DNA from 2 places in the uncultured Megamonas sp. genome. Region 1 is predicted to be linked to the other one. Evidence: riboswitches for the same ligand, from Rfam matches in the RefSeq annotation. Region 1 holds a riboswitch; the other holds the start of a gene.
What was found. Region 1 has a riboswitch for ZMP and ZTP ahead of Q5I67_RS00945 (OFA family MFS transporter). Riboswitches for the same ligand answer to the same signal wherever they lie in the genome.

Region 1 (4,440 bases):
ATCTTTCGTGAGCATTATATTAGAAGGTTTTATATCACGATGTAAAATATTATGTTCATGTAAAATTTTTAATCCATCACACAATTGAATGATTATTTTTTTGATGATATCATCAGAAAGTTGTTCTTGTTGTTCTAAAATATTAAAAAGTGTGCGTCCATTGATGTATTCTTCAACAATGATAGTGATGTTTTCATCTTGATATAGATAATATATTTCAGGAAAACAATTATGCGAGAGTTTTTTTAATTCATCATAAGGACTTGTATTGTGATAAAGATATTTTATGATACAAGGTTGATTTGTTAATTTATTAATAGCTAAAACAATTCTACTCTTTGATGATGTTTTTATTTCTTGTGTTATTGTAAAATTATTGGATAAAAATTCATGGAAGAGCTCAGACATAATAAATTAACCTTTCTATAGAAATATATATTTTTCATTAATGAGATTTAAGTATATTAATAGTTAATATTATTTTAGCACATAAATAAAGCCTAGTAGTTAGTTGAATTTTAACTACTAGGCTTTATTTAGAGTGAGTTTTTTTCTTAAGCAATAGTGTTGCTTGAAATGAGTTTTTCTTTTTTAGTTGTTTTTATTTTTAATATTACAGCTATGATGAAGCTGATAATAAATAAAAATGCGAATACATAGAGGCAAAGTGCATAACTTTGAGTTGTTTCACGAATAAAGGATAATAAAAGCGGTCCTGCGATACCAGCCATGCCCCAAGCTGTGAGAATTCTACCATGAATAGCACTTAATTGTTTTGTGCCAAATAAATCGCTTAAGTATGCAGGCATACAAGAGAAGCCACCACCATAGCAAGAAACGATGATTAAAACTAATAATTGGAAGAGAAAGGCTTCAGTTGTATTAGCGAGTGCATAGAAAGCAAAGATTTCGATTAAGAAGAATAAAATATAAGTATTTCGGCGACCGATATAATCGGAAACGCTAGACCAAGCGATGCGACCAAAACCATTGATAAGTCCAATGATACCAACCATAGAAGCAGCTGCTATTGGACTCATATGAACTACTTCTTGAGCCATAGGAGAAGCAACAGCTAAAAGACCAATGCCGCAAGTTATATTAGTGAAGAATATCCACCAAAGTGCGTAAAACTTCCAATCACGAGTGGCTTCAGCTACGCTATATTGTTTTATTTTAACTGTAGATGTAGCTGTTTTAATAGTTGTTGGTAAGTATTTTTCGACGAATTCTTTTGGTGGCGGAGCAAGATATAAAGAAGAAGCTCCCATGATTAAAATATATACACAACCTAAAATTATAAAGTTAGTTACAAGACCAAAATTACTTACAAGAATTTGCATGATAGGGCCAGCAATTAAACTAGCAAAACCAAATCCCATGATAGCAAGACCAGTTGCAAATCCACGTTTTTTAGGGAAATATTTTACAAGCGTAGAAACTGGTGTGATATATCCGATACCAAGACCAATACCACCTATTACTCCATAGCAGATATATAATAATGCAAGATTTTGTAAATATAGAGCTAAAGCAGTGCCAAACATACCTATACCGAAAAAAGTAGTAGCAGTAAGACCACTGATGCGAGGACCTTTTTTTTCAACAAAAGTTCCTAAAAAACCAGCGGATAAACCTAAAAATAAAATTGCGATAGAAAATGTCCATGTAGTTTCTTGCAGGCTAAAACCCATTTGAGCCATGATCGGTTTGGTGAGTACACTCCAAGCATAAACACTGCCGATACAAATGTGAATACCAACTGCGGATAAAGCGATAAGCCATCTGTTTTTCATTGTATAATCTCCCTTTCAAAAAGTTATAAAATACAAGAAAATCTATGCCTAAAAACAAAAAGACCATCTAGGCAAAATTTTCTTTGCCCAGACGGTCGACTTTTCTATAGCAATGCGGTTCATGTGGTTAATTCCACTAAAATCCGTCAGTTCCACAATGCTTATTCAATTGATAGCTTTATTATAACAAATATTAAAATCATGTCAAGAATAAAATTAATTCTATTTATATGTATTTTTAATAAAAATTTTTGTTTAAATATAGATTTTTTTATTTTTTGGAGTATAATTTTATATCTAAGTATATATTAAAAGGAGTGTAAGGATTTTATGTCAACAACTACATATGATAAGGGATCTGTAATATCTTTAGTATTGTTAAGTTTTATTTTAGGAACGAGTGAGTTTATTATTGTAGGTATTTTACCTAATATCGCAGATGATATAAATTGTACTTTAGCTATGGCAGGAAATTTAATTTCAGTTTTTGCTTTTGCGTATGCTATAGGAACACCTTTTTTTACAGCAGGATTAAGTTCATATAATCGATATTACACTTTATTGGTTTTGACAATTACTTTTATTTTGGGTAATTTTTTGTGTGCTTTTGCACCCAATTATTATATTTTAGTATTAGCTAGAATTATAACGGCTATTATATCAGGAACAATTTTATCTATATCAATGACATTTGCTTCGGAGATAGCATCAGTACAGTATCAACCAAAAGTCATCAGTTGGATTTTCTCGGGTTTTAGTATTGCGTCTGTTTTTGGTGTGCCTATTGGTACAATTATTTGTCAGATGGTCAATTGGAGAATGACATTTTTACTATTATCCATAATTAGTATTTTTATTTTGTTTTTATTATGGCATTATTTACCTAATGTAGGTAAGGGTAAAAAATCAAATTTGATAAGCCAGTTTGCTTTATTAAAGAGTATGCGTATAAATTATTGTATGTTTATAGTAATTTGTAGTGCAGCTGGTAGTTACGTGTTTTATACATATATGACGCCTATTTTACAGCAATATGTACAGATACCAGTGGCGATGACTAGTGTAGTATTGAGTTTATTTGGTATCAGTACAATTATCAGTAATTTAATTTCAGGAAGAATTGCTGGTTTAGGTGGCATGAAAAAAATGCCAATAGTGTATTTTTTACAAGCTATTTGTTTATTTGCAATTGCTTTTACTAGTTATAATTTATATTTAGGATTGATAAATATTTTAATAATGGGTGTAATTATGTATTTGCAAAATTCACCAGCACAATTACATTTTTTGAGGACTGCTAAAAGAGAAAAACCAGAAGCTGTGGCTTTGGCCTCTGCATTAAATCCAGTATCATTTAATGTTGGTATAGCTATTGGTTCAGCTTGTGGTGGAGTCATCATAAATTTAGTTTCAATGCCTTTTGTTGGTTTAGGCGGTGCTATTTTTGCTATAATTGCTATGCTTGTTAATATTAAATTGTTAAAAAATATGACCAAATTTAATAAAAGAGGATAAAGTAAAACCCCAAAAGTTTAAGATAGCTTTTGGGGTTTTTATTTTTGTCGATAATTAGATTTAGTTTAGCAGATAAAATCAGAATAAACCTGTGATTTTTCCATTGATATCAATATCCATATTTTCAGCAGCAGGTTTTTTAGGAAGACCTGGCATTGTTAAGATATTACCAGTTAAAGCTACGATAAAGCCTGCACCAGCACTGATGCGAAGTTCGCGAACAGTGATTTTAAATCCTGTTGGTGCACCTAATTTGAATTGGTCATCACTTAAAGAATATTGAGTTTTGGCCATGCAAATTGGCATTTTATCAAGACCAGCAGCTTCAAATTCTGCAATAGTTTTTTCGGCAGCAGGTGTATAATTTACGCCATCTGCACCATAGATTTTTGTAGCGATAGCATTGATTTTATCTTTAATAGAATCATTTACATCATACATGTATTGGAAGTTGGATGGTTTTTCAGTTGCTTCAATAACTTTTTGAGCAAGGTCAATAGCACCTTCGCCACCTTTTGCCCAAGCTTCGGAAATACTTACAGAAGCTCCCATGGATTCGCAAAGAGCTTTTAATTCTTGAAGTTCATTTTCAGTGTCAGTAGGGAAAGCATTTATAGCTACAACGATTGGTAAACCGAATTTTTGAATGTTTTCGATGTGTTTAGCAAGGTTAGTCATGCCTTTTTTGAGTGCTTCAATATTTTCTGTACCAAGTTCAGTTTTTGCAAGACCACCATGCATTTTTAAAGCACGAATAGTAGCAACGATTACTACTGCATCAGGTTTAAATCCTGTGAAACGACATTTGATATCAAGGAATTTTTCAGCACCAAGGTCAGCACCGAAACCTGCTTCAGTGACAGTGTAATCAGCCATTTTTAAAGCGTATTTAGTAGCCATTACACTATTGCAACCATGAGCGATATTAGCAAAAGGACCACCATGAATAAGAGCAGGAGTGCCTTCAAGAGTTTGTACAAGGTTTGGTTTAATTGCATCTTTGAATAATAATGTCAAAGCACCTGTTACATTTAATTCTTCAGCACGAACAGGACGACCACTTCTAGTGTAACCGATGATGATATTGCCAAGACGTTTTTTCATGTCTTCAAGGTCGGAAGTCAAGCAT
Region 2 (4,440 bases), on a different contig from region 1:
TAGCCATATCTTCTCTAGTAGCATAAGGTTTTAAACATGTGTGATCAAAGTATTTACTAAATTTATTCATAGTTATCGCTCTTTTCTTTGTTATTATGTAATTACATAATAACAAAATAACAAAATTAAGTCAATATATAATAACTTATTGATAAAAGATAGTTAATATTTTATAATTTTTTTGAAAGGAGATTATAAATGAATTCGATATATGAACAATTAAAAATAGATAGAACAGTTCCTATTCCGCTATATTATCAAATAAAAACTTTTATGATAAAGCATATTGAAGATAATAGCTTAAAAGATGGTGAATTAGTTCCACCAGAAGAAGAATTATGCGCATATTTAAATGTTTCAAGACCGACAGTTAGACAAGCGTTTTTAGAATTAGTACATGAAGGTTATTTAAATAGAATTAAATCAAAAGGGACATTTGTTACTCGTCCTAAAATTGCTGGAGATTTTATTCAAAAAATCCAAACATATAATCAAGAGATGCAATATTATGGATTAAAGCCTAAAACGAAGCTTTTATCTATATCAGAAATAGATGTTTTTGCTGAAGTTATGGAAAAATTGAAGCTAATAGAAAAAGATAAAGTTATTTGTCTTGAACGTTTGCGCTATGCCGATGATAAACCTATAGTTTATGTTAAAACTTTTATACCTGTGAAATTATGTAAGGGTTTAATTGATGAAGATTTAGAGCAAAATTCTTTATACGATACTCTGAAAACAAAATATAATATAGAGATTGCTCATATTAATCGTCAAATTCATGCAACAGTTGCTGACCCTTATTTATCTGATTTATTGGGTATTATGGAAAATGCTCCATTATTATATATAACAACGGTTGCATATAATCAAAATGATATTCCATTTGAATATTCATTGGCATCTTATCGAGCAGATATGTATAAAATGAATGTAGATTTATATAAAGATAAGTATTATAAATAAAAAAATGGCACTAACATAGTTAGTGCCATTTTTATAATCCTGTCCCTATAGAGATAAGACGATAATAATCTTTTTCTTTAATAAGTTGCATATAATTTGATTTATTAATAATCCAATTGTTTTCTTGTTTAGTCCCATTACCGGGCAGCCAAAAATCATCATCACCTGATTGAACTGAAAATACTACAAGGTATATAGTTGGTTCATTAGGTACACTATATACAGATATATCTTTATAATCAAAGATTTTACCATTAGCAAAAAGACTTTTATTTTTATGATAAGATAGTTCTTGTTTGACAATAGTATAAACAATTTCTTTATCAGTCATATTGATAGTTTCTTTTAGTGGTAATGTATCTGGATAAGGTACAATTAGTGAATGACTAGAATAATATAAGTTTAGACTAATGAGTGTAAGTAAAATCAAATATATTTTTAATGAGTTTGTTTTTTTATATAATTTAAGAAAAAATATACAAAAAATACTTATTAAAATTAGAATACATATTGAATAAAAAAGATTAATATTCATTATAATTCTATTTATTAAAATTAATGATGGAATAAACGAATTCCTACAAATGCCATTGCCATATTGTATTTATCGCAAGTTTCAATAACATTATCATCACGGATAGAACCACCGCTTTGAGCGACAAATTCTACACCAGATTTATGAGCACGTTCGATATTATCACCGAATGGGAAGAATGCATCAGAACCAAGAGATACACCTTTTACCTGAGCGAGCCAAGCATCTTTTTCTTCTTTAGTGAATACTGGTGGTTTTTCAGTGAATACGCGTTTCCAATCATCGCCGCCGAGTAAATCCATATATTCATCGGAGATATATACATCAATTGCATTATCGCGGTCTGGACGGCGAACATCTGGTTTGAATGGTAAGTTCAATACTTGAGGAGCTTGACGTAAATGCCAAATATCTGCTTTATTACCAGCAAGACGAGTGCAATGTACACGGGATTGCTGACCTGCACCGATACCGATAGCTTGTCCGTCTTTAGCATAGCATACAGAGTTGGATTGAGTGTATTTTAATGTGATTAAAGCAATAAGTAAATCGCGTTTTGCTTCATCTGTGATATTTTTATTTTGTGTAGGAATGTTATTGAATAATTCTTCAGTGATTTTAATATCATTGCGTTTTTGTTCAAAAGTAACGCCAAAAACTTCTTTTGTTTCAAGTTCAGGTGCTTTGTAATCAGGGTTCATTTGAATTACAAGATAATTACCTTTACGTTTTGTTTTTAAGATTTCTAAAGCTTCAGCACTGTAAGATGGAGCAATAATACCATCGGATACTTCACGAGCTAAGAAACGAGCTGTAGCAGCATCACATTCATCGGAAAGTGCAGCAAAATCGCCATAGGAAGACATGCGGTCTGCACCACGAGCACGAATATATGCTGTAGCCATAGGTGTGAGTTCAACACCTTCAACAAAATACATTTTTTTCAATGTTTCGGATAAAGGAACAGCAACAGCAGCACCAGCAGGGCTTACATGTTTAAAAGATGCAGCAGCTGGAAGACCTGTAGCTTCTTTTAATTCACGAACTAATTGCCAACTATTAAAGGCATCTAAAAGATTAATATAACCTGGACGGCCATTTAAAACAGTGAAAGGTAAATCTTGTCCATCTTTCATAAAAACGCGAGCAGGTTTCTGATTAGGGTTACATCCGTATTTTAATTCCATAGAATTCATTTACGATATTCCTCCTGTAAAATAAATATAATACTATTAGATTTGTTGCCCAGACGGTCGGCTAGATAAATTCTGTGCTTCATGTGGTTAACTCCACTTCCGTCAGTTACACAGATTGTTAACTAAAATTTATCATTTTAAAGTATAAGTTGTCAAGCTAGGTAATAATATTGTTTATTTGTAGATGTACTTTTTACAGAATATACAAGGAGATTAGTTATCATTTAGCGAATAAAATAAATAAAAGATGTTGTTTCATTTTTAAGGAGGTTTTTATATGTCAGTAGAAAATATTGCTGTATTAACAAGTGGTACAGATGCACCAGGGATGAATGCGGCTATTAGAGCTGTTGTTAGGATCGCAATTAATAATAATGTGCGTATATGGGGTGTTTATGATGGATATAGAGGCTTAGTTGATGATAATATGGAAGAATTAACTTCTATATCTGTAGCTGATATTATCCAGCGTGGCGGTACTTTCTTGGGTACAAGTTTTTGTAAGCGTTTCCGCACAAAAGAAGGTCGTCAATTAGCTTATGAAAATCTAAAGAAACACAATATTGATGCTTTAATTGTCATCGGTGGTGATGGTAGTTTACGCGGAGCAGAAGAATTTGAACGTGAAACAGGCTTTTCTGTAATTGGTATTCCAGCTACTATTGAAAATGATATTTGGGGAACTGATTATGCTATTGGTACAGATACAGCTGTAAATACTATTTTGCAAGCAATTAATGAAATCCGTGATACTGCAAAAGCACATCGTCGTACATTTATTATTGAAGTAATGGGCAATAAATGTGGTTGGCTTGCTACATACTCAGCAGTTGCTGGTGGTGGAAATATGGTCATTGTACCAGAAGAAGAATATGATAAAGAAAAAATTATTAATAAAGTACAAAAATTACATGATGAAGGTAAATCTTATTTAGTAATTTTAGCTTCTGAAGGTACTGGCGATATGCAAGAACTAGTTAAAGAATTAGAAGCTAGAACAGGCATTTCTACACGTTTGACTGTTTTAGGTTTAGTTCAACGTGGTGGTTCACCAACAGCTAATGATCGTGTATTTGCAAGCGTTTTAGGTGAACAAGCAACCCTTGCAGCTATTTCTGGACTTCATAATATTGCATTTGGCATGCAACGTGGCAAAATTGTTTGTATTGATTTACATGATGCTATTACAAATAAAAAAGAATATCCAGAAGAATTAAGACACTTAGCAGAAGTGATTTCTCTTTAATGAAAAATAAAACCCCTAGATTATTAATCTAGGGGTTTTGTACATAAATTATAAAAGTAAAAGTTCTACAACAAATACAGATAAACAACAAGAAGAAGCCACTTGGAATAAATTACCACCAAACCATGAAAGTATGATGCCAATGACAAGAGCGATAGCTCCAGAAATAGGAGTTTGTGTCACTTCGATGATAGCAGGAAAAGTCATAACTGCTAATGTAATATAAGGAACATAGTAAAGAAATGATTTTATAAGTGGATTTTTTATCTCTTTTTGAATTAATGTAAGTGGTAAAACACGAATGGCAAAGCTTGTTAAAGCCATGACTAAAATGTATATATATACCTCAGACATTTTGTTCACCATCCTTTGTTTTTATTGGATATAAAATGCTAGCGATCAAAGATAATACTATGGTCAAAATAATGATGCGTGTAGCACTGGATAATTCAGAAATATAAGGAAGATAAGTGGATAAATAACTAGTAATAAAGCTA

Region 2: it holds a riboswitch for ZMP and ZTP, as region 1 does, so the genes downstream of both, Q5I67_RS03175 (phosphoribosylaminoimidazolecarboxamide formyltransferase) here and Q5I67_RS00945 (OFA family MFS transporter) in region 1, are expected to answer to the same signal.

What each region holds. Positions count from the first base shown of each region.
Region 1 is NZ_CAUBSM010000001.1:185,706-190,145, reverse strand. Features, by position in the region: gene Q5I67_RS00950 (serine/threonine-protein kinase) at 1-408, opposite strand, end outside; gene Q5I67_RS00945 (OFA family MFS transporter) at 555-1,796, opposite strand; ZMP/ZTP riboswitch at 1,875-1,960, opposite strand; gene Q5I67_RS00940 (MFS transporter) at 2,127-3,311, shown strand; gene Q5I67_RS00935 (formate--tetrahydrofolate ligase) at 3,390-4,440, opposite strand, start outside.
Region 2 is NZ_CAUBSM010000002.1:251,768-256,207, reverse strand. Features, by position in the region: gene deoC (deoxyribose-phosphate aldolase) at 1-70, opposite strand, end outside; gene Q5I67_RS03185 (GntR family transcriptional regulator) at 199-966, shown strand; gene Q5I67_RS03180 (hypothetical protein) at 998-1,396, opposite strand; gene Q5I67_RS03175 (phosphoribosylaminoimidazolecarboxamide formyltransferase) at 1,522-2,697, opposite strand; ZMP/ZTP riboswitch at 2,738-2,817, opposite strand; gene pfkA (6-phosphofructokinase) at 2,975-3,943, shown strand; gene Q5I67_RS03165 (AzlD domain-containing protein) at 3,992-4,297, opposite strand; gene Q5I67_RS03160 (AzlC family ABC transporter permease) at 4,290-4,440, opposite strand, start outside.